DNA from 2 places in the Pseudomonas sp. DTU12.1 genome. Region 2 is predicted to be linked to the other one. Evidence: riboswitches for the same ligand, from Rfam matches in the RefSeq annotation. Region 2 holds a riboswitch; the other holds the start of a gene.
What was found. Region 2 has a riboswitch for cobalamin ahead of cobO (cob(I)yrinic acid a,c-diamide adenosyltransferase). Riboswitches for the same ligand answer to the same signal wherever they lie in the genome.

Region 1 (5,392 bases), 1.4 Mb from region 2:
TTCAACCCTGGCTCCCTCCAAGTAGAGCCAACCCCTATATCCAGTTCGTCAAGCAGGCTAGGACGGTTGAGAAGTTCCTTGGCCACTGCTGACGCGTGCGTAGTAAAGGTTCTACTGGTCGGCTGCTGGCCGGCGGCTTCCTTCAATTCATTAAAGTTAACGTACCTGTCACCATCTCCCGCTGCGTACTGTCTAAAATGCTTCTTCACCTCCTTGAGTAGGCGCCTGTCGCTGTAGGACGATGGATAGTCTGCTTGAGATGATGCCCCCGGCGTCGCTCGCGTTGTTCGGCTGGCGCCACTGGTGTCGTCTGCCCATTGGTTCTGAGCAGTGTCAGTTTTGGAGGGCGGGGGTTGATTGCTGTCTTTGCCCTGCGTGATTGGCAGCGAGTGAAGGCTGTTGGGCTGAAACATTGAAATAGTCATGACAGAACCTCGAGTTTGTTGCTGTATTGGGCGCTCACCGCAGATGGACTCCTGTGAGCAATGCCAACAGGGCTGCAAATGCATGAATCGGTGACTGTGTGGCGCCCCATTCAAACTTGTTCCCCGCCGAGGCCTGCAGAGTGATACAGGTTTTTTCCCAGAGTGCCGTGGGGTAAAAATTGATCTGGGTTTGCCGACATTGACCCGTCCTCTCGCACGCGTAGCCTTGCACCCTCGAGGTTCTTAGGCCCCGGTCGAAGCTAAGAAGGGAACGCGGTCGATGCCGTGGCTGCCCCCGCAACTACGGCTTACCGGTTTCCCGTTTCACCCAATCAAGGGCACCCGAAACAAGGCGCTGGAGAGCATGTGTGAGGGATGTGCCTCAAACACCTTGAACGCTGGCTGAGGTTTTGATCGCAGTACCGTCAGACGTACCGATGGTTGGTGAGTATAGGTGCTTGTTTCAACAGGTTTATCCTTAGGATCGCCACTTGAATTTGACCCTGTCAGGCAACCGTCCGATCATGTGATCAAGGTTGTCATGATCAAACCTTTGATCTTTCAAGCCCCGTCCATCCCAAGTAAACCCAACGCCAATATCCAACTCGTTAAGTAGGCGACTGCGTTTGAGCAGCTCATCCGCAACTGCTGATGCTTGGGCAGAAAATGTTCTAGTGCTTGGACGGTGGCCGGCAGCTTCTTTTAGCTCATTAAAGTTGACGTATTTGTCATCGGCCCCCGCTGCGTACTCCCTAAAGTGTTTCTTTACCTCTTGCAGCAGACGCTTGTTGTTATAGGACGAGGGAGAACGTGTTGGGCGTGATTCCTCTGGCGTTGCACGGGTTGTGCGACTGTTACCGCTGGCTTCAGCCGCCCCTTGGTTGTTGCCCGGTGCGATCGGCGGAGAGTAGAGATTGTGGGGCTGAGATATTGAAAGTGTCATGACAGATCCTCGAATTCACTGCTGTATAGGGCGTTCACCGCAGATGGACTCCTGTGAGCAATGCCAACAGGGCTGCAAATGCATGAATCGGTAAATGTGTGGCGCCCCATTCAAACTTGTTCCCCGCCGAGGCCTGCAGAGTGATACAGGTTTTTTCTCAGAGTGCCGTGGGGTAAAAATTGATCTGGGTTTGCCGACATTGACCCGTCCTCTCGCACTGCGTAGCCTTGCACCTTCGAGGTTCTTCGGCCCAGGCCGAAGCTAAGAAGGGAACGCGGTCGATGCCGCGGCTGCCCCCGCAACTGTAAAGGGTTTATCTGACTGCCACGCCACTGCCTGTATCCGGCGGGAAGGCGCAGCCAGCGCCAGCCTCCAGGCCGGCAAGCCCCAAGCCAGGAGACCTGCCTCGCAACCGATTTTCCATTTCAACCGGGCGGGGTGATCCGGTGACGAATCCAGCGCCTGCGCGTCGCCGCAGGGCCAGTCGTCCCGTATGCCCGCCCCAAAGGGCATCCAATGAAAACACTGGCCAAACTCCCCGTTACTATCGTCACTGGCTTTCTCGGCTCGGGCAAAACCACCTTGCTGCGTCATATGCTGGATAACGCCCAGGGCCGCCGTATCGCCGTGATCGTCAACGAGTTCGGTGAGCTGGGTATCGACGGCGAGATCCTCAAGCAGTGTTCCATTGGTTGCACCGAAGAAGAGGCCAACGGCCGTGTGTATGAGCTGGCTAACGGCTGCCTGTGCTGCACCGTCCAGGAAGAGTTCTTCCCGGTGATGCGTGAACTGGTCGCGCGTCGTGGCGATCTGGACCATATCCTCATCGAAACATCCGGCCTGGCCCTGCCAAAGCCGCTGGTGCAGGCTTTTCAGTGGCCGGAAATTCGCAGCGCCTGCACGGTTGACGCGGTGATTACCGTGGTCGACAGCCCAGCCGTGGCGGCTGGCACCTTCGCCGCCTTCCCGGATCAGGTCGACGCCCAGCGCAAACTGGATCCCAACCTGGACCACGAATCGCCGCTGCACGAACTGTTTGCCGATCAACTGGCCAGCGCCGACCTGGTGATCCTCAACAAAACCGACCTGATCAGCGCCGAAGACCTGGCCCGCGTGCGCCTGGAAGTGGCCGAAGAGCTGCCTCCAGCGGTGAAAATCGTCGAAGCCAGCAGTGGTCGCCTGCCCCTGGACGTGTTGATCGGCTTGGGTGCCGGCTCCGAGGAGCATATCGACGGGCGCCACAGCCATCACGATCATCACCACGAAGGTGAAGACGATCACGATCACGATGCTTTTGATTCCATCTCCATCGACCTGCCACAGGCTGACGAAGCACTGCTGCTCGATGCCTTGACCCAATTGGTGGTGCAGCACGGCATCCTGCGTGTCAAAGGCTTCGCAGCGATTCCAAACAAGCCGATGCGATTGCTGATCCAGGGCGTGGGCACGCGTTTCGACAAACACTTCGACCGTGCCTGGAGCGCTGACGAAGCGCGCATCACGCGCCTGGTGCTGATCGGCCAGGACCTGGATGCAGCGGGCCTCGAAGCGCAATTGCGCGCCGCCCTCAGCGTTTAACCCATGCATCTGCTCAGGACCCAGCCCGGCGGTTTCGTCTCCGATGACAACATCGCCGACCTTGGACAGACTCCCGCCGAGTTGGTGATCCTGTGCAGCGGTGATTCCAGCCTGGCGCTGCTGGCCGAAGCGGCCCAGCAACTGCCCGATGACTATCCGAGCCTGCGCCTGGCCAACCCGATGCAGGTGCAGAACCACGCGTCGGTGGACCTGTATGTGGACGAGGTGCTGCGTCACGCCAAGGTCATCCTGATATCCCTGCATGGTGGCATTGGCTATTGGCGCTACGGTATCCAGCGCCTGGTGGAGTTGGCCGAGCAGGGCGTGCAGCTGATCCTGGTGCCAGGGGATGATCGTCCCGACCCCGAACTCAGCGGCCTGAGCACCGTGGATGCGCCGGCGCGTGACCGCCTGTGGCACTTTTTGCGCCAGGGTGGGCTGGGGAATGCGCTGGATTTCTATCGCTGCCTGGCCAGCAGCTACCTGGGGCGCAATTACCCCTGGGACGAGCCGCAAACCCTGCCGCGCACCGCGATTTATCACCCACACAAAGCCAATGCTTGCCTCAATGACTGGCAGGCAGACTGGAACGCTGCATGGCCGGTGGCGGCGGTGCTGTTCTACCGCTCGCACTTGCAGGCGGCCAATACCGCTTTTATCGATGTGTTCTGCCAGCGCTTGCAGGCTGCGGGCCTCAACCCGTTGCCAATGGCGGTGGCCAGCTTGAAAGAGCCGGGCTGCCTGGCGGTGGTCGAGGATCTGCTTGATGAGGTGCAGGCGGCGGTGATTCTCAACACCACCGGCTTTGCCCAGTCCAGCCCCGAAGCACCCCATCTGCGACCGTTTCGCCGCAATATCCCGGTGATACAAGCCATCTGCGCCCAGGACAACCAACCCGGTTGGGAAGCCAGCGAGCAAGGCCTTGGCCCACGCGACCTGGCCATGCACATCGCCTTGCCGGAGCTGGACGGGCGCATCATCAGCCGCCCGATCAGCTTCAAGGATCTGGCCTGGCGCAGCGAGCGCAGTCAGTCGGACGTAGTGTGCTATCGCGCGGCGCCCGAGCGCATGGATTTTGTGGCCGAACTGGCGCGGCGCTGGGTCGAACTGGCGCGGGTGCCGAATGCAGATAAGCGCATCGCCCTGATTCTGGCCAATTACCCGACCCGCGACGGGCGCATCGGCAACGGCGTTGGCCTGGACACCCCGGCTGCTGCCTTGAATATCCTGCGGGCCCTGCAAACCGAAGGTTATCCGCTGCCATCCACCTTGCCGGACAGCGGCACGGCCTTGATCCATGAGCTGCTCGGCGGCGTGACCAACGATCTCGACAGTCTCGACCTGCGACCCTGCCACCAAAGCCTGGGCCTGGACGATTACCAGGCGATGTTCAATCGCTTGCCCGAGGCCAACCGCCAGGCTGTGCTGGAGCGTTGGGGTACGCCCCATAACGATCCGATGTGTCGCGACGGGCGCATGATGATCGCCGGCCTGCGCCTGGGCCTGACCTTTGTCGGCATCCAGCCGGCGCGGGGTTACCAGGTGGATGCCAGTGCGGTGTACCACGACCCGGACCTGGTGCCGCCCCATGCTTACCTGGCGTTCTATTTCTGGCTGCGCCACACCTACGGCGCCCATGGCGTGATCCACGTCGGCAAGCATGGCAACCTGGAATGGCTGCCGGGCAAAGGCGTCGGGCTGTCCGAGCACTGCTGGCCGGATGCGCTGCTGGGGCCGTTGCCCAATATCTACCCGTTTATCGTCAACGACCCGGGCGAGGGGGCCCAGGCCAAGCGGCGCACCCAGGCCGTGATCATCGACCATTTGATGCCGCCGCTGACCCGCGCCGAGACCTATGGCCCGCTGCGCAACCTGGAGCTGCTGGCAGACGAGTATTACGAAGCGCAATTGCTCGACCCACGACGCGCCCTGGAGCTGCAAAAGGACATCCTCAAGCTGGTGCGCGAAACCCGTATCGACCAAGAGCTTGAGCTGGATAACGATGCCGACGCTGCGGTCTGGTTGCCGCGCCTGGATACCTACCTGTGCGATTTGAAGGAATCGCAGATCCGCGACGGCCTGCATATCTTTGGTGAATCACCCGAAGGTCGGCTGCGTATCGACACCTTGCTGGCCCTGCTGCGCATCCCGCGTGGCGACGGGCGCGGCCCGCAATCGAGCCTGCTGCGCGTGTTGGCCAAGGCCTTCGAACTGGGCTTTGACCCACTGGACTGTGCCTTGGCAGAGCCCTGGACCGGGCGCCGCCCCGAAGTGTTGCAGCAAATCGACGGCCAGTTGTGGCGCACCGCTGGTGATACCCGCGAGCGCCTGGAGTTGTACGCGGCGCGGCTGATCGAACAGGCGTTGGAAGGGCCGCTCGAACAGCTTGAGGAGCCGGGTTGGGAAGACGTGAAATCGGTAATCGAAAGCCTGCGCATCGTCGTCG
Region 2 (5,392 bases):
CGGGTCGGCCCGCTGACCGCCCACGGCCCGACCTGTTCGGCCAGCAGCTTGAGCAGCTTGCGCTCGGTCAGGACGAAGCCCAGGCGCACCCCGGCCAGGCCGAAAAACTTGCCGAAGGAGCGCAACACAATCAACCCCACTTGGTTAGCCTGGCTTGCCAGGCTCAAGTGCGGGGTGTTGTCCATAAAGGCTTCATCCACCACCAGCCAGCCACCACGCTGGGCCAGCCGCGCATGCCAATCCAGCAGGCGCTGAGGGGTAAGGCTCAGGCCGGTTGGGTTATTGGGATTGACCACCACCAACACGTCGAGGCTGTCGAGGAAGAAGTCGACTTCCTGCTCCAGCACCTCACGCACGATGTAACCGGCGCGGCGCCAGGCTTCGGCATGCTCGGCATAGCACGGCGACAATACGCCGACCTTGCCCGCTCGGCGCAGGCGCGGCAGCAGTTGGATCGCCGCCTGGGAGCCCGCCACCGGCAACACCTGGGCGGCGCCGTAGTAGTCGCAGGCGGCCTGTTCCAGGCCGTCATCGGTCTCTGGCAAGCGCGCCCAGGCCCGTAACGGGATGGGTGGGATTGGCCAGGGCCAGGGCGCGAGGCCACTGGAAAGGTCCAACCAGTCTTCCTGGGCGATGCCGTACTGCATCGCGGCTTTGCGCAGCCGGCCACCATGTTCAAGCATAGAATTGCGCCCCCGCGCACAGGATCAACACCCACAACCACACGCCGCGCTGCACCAGTTGCCAGCCACGCTCGATGGAATCGGCATCGGCTGCTGGTCCTTCGCCGAGGACCGGACGCTGGTGCAATTCACCGTGATAAATCGCCGCACCGCCCAACTCGACGCCCAGGGCGCCAGCACCGGCGGCCATCACCGGGCCGGCATTCGGGCTGTCCCAGGTCGGGCCCTGGCGGCGCCAGCATTTGAGCGCCAGGCGCGTCTTGCCGAGCACGGCGTAGGTCAACGCCACCAGGCGCGCGGGAATGTAATTAAGCAGATCGTCAATTTTCGCCGCCGCCCAGCCGAAGCGTTCAAAGCGTTCGTTGCGATAGCCCCACATGGCATCCAGGGTATTACTCAGGCGGTACAGCACCACGCCCGGCACCCCGGCCACAACAAACCAGAACAGCGCGGCGAACACCGCGTCGCTGCCGTTTTCCAGCACCGACTCGGTGGCGGCACGCGCCACTTCAGTGCTGTCCAGTTCGCTGGTCTGGCGACTGACCAGGTAACTGACGCGCGTACGCGCCTCATCCAAGTCCCCACTGCGCAGGGCCTGGGCCACCGGCAACACGTGCTCCCCCAGGCTGCGCATGCCCAGGGCCAGGTACAACGCGAGGATCTCGATCACCCAGCCAAAGTAAGGCGCCCAGGACAACGCCGTGGCCAGCAAGGTCAGCGGTATCACGGTGATAAACCAGGCGGTCACGCCATGGCTGCGCCAGCCACGCCCTGCGGAGTTGAAACGCTGCTCGATGCGCCCGGCAAAATTGCCGAACGCCACCAGCGGATGCCAGCGCCTGGGCTCGCCCAGCAGCGCATCCAGCGCCACTGCCGCGACACTCAGCAAGGCCACACTCATTGACTCACTCCCCAATAATTCTCATACAGCATGTCACTCAACGGACGCGGTTCGGTCCAGCCTTCGAGTTGCAACATCGGTGCCGGGTAGAACGCCGTCACCGGGCCCAGGCACAGCACGGCCAGCGGCTTGGCGCCGGGCGGCAGGCCCAGCAGGTCGGCCAGGTCCTGGGGCTCGAACAACGACACCCAGCCCATGCCCAGGCCTTCGGCTCGGGAGGCCAGCCACAGATTCTGGATCGCGCAGGACAGCGAGGCCAGGTCCATTTCCGGCAACGTGCGCCGGCCGAAGATATGCCGCTCGCGATCATCCATCAACGCTGCCACCAACACTTCGGCGCAGTCGTTGATGCCTTCGACCTTGAGCTTCATAAAGTCGTCCGAGCGCTCGCCCAAGGCGGCCGCGGTGCGGATGCGCTCGGCTTCCACCAACTGCTGGATCTGCCCACGCAGGTTGCGGTCGCTGATGCGGATAAAGCGCCAAGGCTGCATCAGGCCGACACTGGGGGCCTGGTGCGCGGCGTGCAGCAGGCGCTGGAGCAGTTCGGGGGCCACGGTGCCGCCGCTGAAGTGGCGCATGTCGCGGCGTTCGGCGATGGCGCGGTAGATGGCCTGGCGCTCGGCTGCGGGGAAGGCGTTGTCGGTCATGGCCCTATCGCGGGCAAGCCCGCTCCTACAGTTGCAATGCAATCCCCTGTGGGAGCTGGCTTGCCGGCGATAGCGGCGTCCCGCTCGGGCGCAAACAGCGCAGCCACCGCAGCCGGGTTCGACGGGAAATAAAAGTGCACATAGGAGGCCGTCATCCGCCCCTGGCGATACACCGCCTCGGCACCGCGCCCGCCATTGGGGCTCATGCCACGGGCAATCGGCTGCCATTGCGTGCTGGTCAGGGAGTGATGATAGGTATGGCCGCGCAGCACGCCTTCCGGCAATTCCACCGTTTGCAGGGCCAGGGCCGCCAGGCGTTTCTGCATGACCGCATCGCCTTGCAACAGCCCCAGCAGTTCGGCGCGAGTGCCCTCGACATCGGTCAATGAGTCTAGCAAATAGAGCATGCCGCCACATTCGGCCAACAACGGCTTGCCGGCGGCGTGATGGCCACGGATCGCCTGCAGCATCGCGGTGTTTTGCGACAACGCCTGATGATGCAGCTCGGGGTAACCACCAGGCAGATAGAGGCTATCGGCATCGGGCAACAGTTGGTCATGGATCGGCGAAAAGAAGCGCAACTCGGCGCCCATCGCCCGCAGCAAGTCGAGGCTCGCGCCATAGGTGAACGCGAAGGCTTCATCACGGGCCACGGCAATCCGCACCCCGGCCAGCAAAGGTTCGGCCTCGATCAGCTCGGGTGCGGCGAACTCCACCGGCGGTGGCAGCGCTACCTCGCAACTGCCGGCCAGGGCTTCGGCGGCCGCATCCAGGCGCAGGTCCAGGTCGTTCAACTCGCTGGCCTGCACCAGGCCCAGGTGGCGGCTGGGCAACTCGATCCCGGTTTCCCGGGACAGTGCACCGTACCAACGCAGGCCTTCGGTCAGGCTGCCTTCAAGCAATTGCGCATGGCGCACGGTCCCGACGCGGTTGGCCAGGACCCCGGCGAACGGCAGGTCCGCCTGGTAACGCGCCAGCCCCAGCGCCAGGGCGCCAAAGGTCTGGGCCATGGCGGTGCCGTCGATCACCGCCAGTACCGGCACGCCAAAGTGGCGCGCCAGGTCGGCGCTGGAGGGGGTGCCGTCAAACAGCCCCATCACGCCCTCGATCAGGATCAGGTCCGCCTCCCCCGCGGCTTCCCACAACAAACGGCGACTTTCCTGCTCGCCCACCATCCACATGTCCAATTGATAGACCGGCGCGCCACTGGCGCGCTCATGGATCATCGGGTCGAGAAAGTCCGGGCCGCATTTGAATACCCGGACCTTGCGCCCCAGGTTGCGGTGCAAACGGGCCAGGGCGGCGGTGACAGTGGTTTTGCCCTGGCCTGACGCCGGTGCGGCGATCAGTACGGCTGGGCAATGGCGCGGCTGATTCAAAGTTCGATGCCTTTCTGTGCCTTGATACCGGCCTGGAACGCGTGCTTGAGCATGCCCATTTCGGTCACGGTGTCGGCCATTTCAATCAGTTCTGGCTTGGCGCCACGACCGGTGACCAGCACGTGCTGCATCGGTGGCCGGGCTTGCAGGTCGCTCAACACTTGGTCCAGGTCGAGGTAGCCGTGCTTGAGCGCGATGTTCAGCTCATCCAGCACCACCAGGCCGATGGACGGGTCCTGCAACATTTCCCGGGAGACTTGCCAGGCCGCTTCGGCGGCGGCGATATCGCGCTGGCGGTCCTGGGTTTCCCAGGTGAAGCCCTCGCCCATCACATGAAACCGCACCTGCTCGGGGAAACGGCGGAAGAACAGTTCTTCACCGGTGCTGTTACGGCCCTTGATGAACTGCACTACGCCGCATTGCATGCCGTGCCCCATGGCGCGGGCCAGCATGCCAAACGCCGAACTGCTCTTGCCTTTGCCATTGCCGGTCAATACCAGCAGCAAACCGCATTCATTCGGTGAATTGGCAATGCGCTCATCAATCACCGCTTTTTTGCGCAGCATGCGCGCCAGGTGGCGTTCGTCACGATCAGGGGAATCAGTCATGGCAGCTCTCCGTTGGGGCTGGACAAAAACGGCGGGCAGGAAAAGACAATTTCTATGAAGCCAAGCATCGCCCACCGTGATGCTGTTGGATGAATCAGGCCGGTCTCCGGGCTCATGAGTGGCGCCCTGTTGAGCAGGGCGGGCCGACGATGCGCCTTCCCATATCGCACGCGATACAGTGGCAAAAGCAGCGTCTTGACTCATTTACCGTTGCGGGGGCAGCGCCGGGATCGTGGCCGCACTGTAGAAAAGTGCGCGCCCTCACCGGCTTCCCTGTTTCACTCGATCGACGCGTACGCCACAGAGCACCTGAAACAAGCGGCGAAGGTTAGTGGGTTGGGGGTACAGCGTCAATTAAAGCCGGCCGCGCACTTGAACCATCGCCACGGGCCGTACCTCTATGACTACAGGCATTGAGGAGAAAAACATGCACAAGACCCGACTCGCCGTACTGATCATGGCCGCAGGCGCACTCGCCGCCTGCGGGGAAAGCTCAACGTTGCAGGTGTCCGACGGCACCGGGCCTTCGCCCAAGCTGCCGGAACCAAACAAAACCCTGATCCCCACTGTCAACATCGCCCCGGCCGTTGGCTGGCCCGATGGCGCCAAGCCCCAGGCCGCCGCGGGTACCCAGGTCGGCGCCTTCGCGGAAGGCCTGGACCACCCGCGCTGGCTGTATGTATTGCCCAATGGCGACGTGCTGGTGGCCGAGACCAACGCGCCGCCCAAGCCGGATGACTCCAAGGGCATTCGCGGCTGGGTCATGGAAAAGGTCATGGGCCGCGCCGGCGCGGGTGTGCCCAGCCCTAACCGCATCACCCTGCTGCGCGATGCCGACCATGATGGCGTGGCAGAAACCCGCACGGTCTTCCTGGAAAACCTCAACTCGCCCTTTGGCATGACCCTGGTGGGCAACGATCTGTATGTGGCCGATTCGGACAAGCTGCTGCGCTTCCCTTATCAACCGGGGGAAACCGCGATCAAGGCGCCAGGCACCAAGGTCATCGACCTACCGGGCGGCCCGCTGAACCACCACTGGACGAAGAACGTGGTGGCCAGCAAGGATGGCAGCAAGTTGTATGTGAGCGTCGGCTCTAACAGCAACGTCGGCGAAAACGGCCTGGAAGCCGAACAGGGCCGCGCTGCGATCTGGGAAGTCGATCGGGCCAGCGGC

Region 1: another riboswitch for cobalamin. It lies ahead of cobW (cobalamin biosynthesis protein CobW); the one in region 2 lies ahead of cobO (cob(I)yrinic acid a,c-diamide adenosyltransferase).

What each region holds. Positions count from the first base shown of each region.
Region 1 covers NZ_CP045254.1:3,282,627-3,288,018, reverse strand. The annotation lists gene GDV60_RS26575 (hypothetical protein) at 1-425, opposite strand, end outside; gene GDV60_RS26570 (hypothetical protein) at 904-1,368, opposite strand; cobalamin riboswitch at 1,590-1,792, shown strand; gene cobW (cobalamin biosynthesis protein CobW) at 1,885-2,946, shown strand; gene cobN (cobaltochelatase subunit CobN) at 2,950-5,392, shown strand, end outside.
Region 2 covers NZ_CP045254.1:1,837,084-1,842,475, reverse strand. The annotation lists gene cobD (threonine-phosphate decarboxylase CobD) at 1-683, opposite strand, end outside; gene cbiB (adenosylcobinamide-phosphate synthase CbiB) at 676-1,584, opposite strand; gene bluB (5,6-dimethylbenzimidazole synthase) at 1,581-2,231, opposite strand; gene GDV60_RS08140 (cobyrinate a,c-diamide synthase) at 2,228-3,610, opposite strand; gene cobO (cob(I)yrinic acid a,c-diamide adenosyltransferase) at 3,607-4,218, opposite strand; cobalamin riboswitch at 4,298-4,546, opposite strand; gene GDV60_RS08130 (sorbosone dehydrogenase family protein) at 4,646-5,392, shown strand, end outside.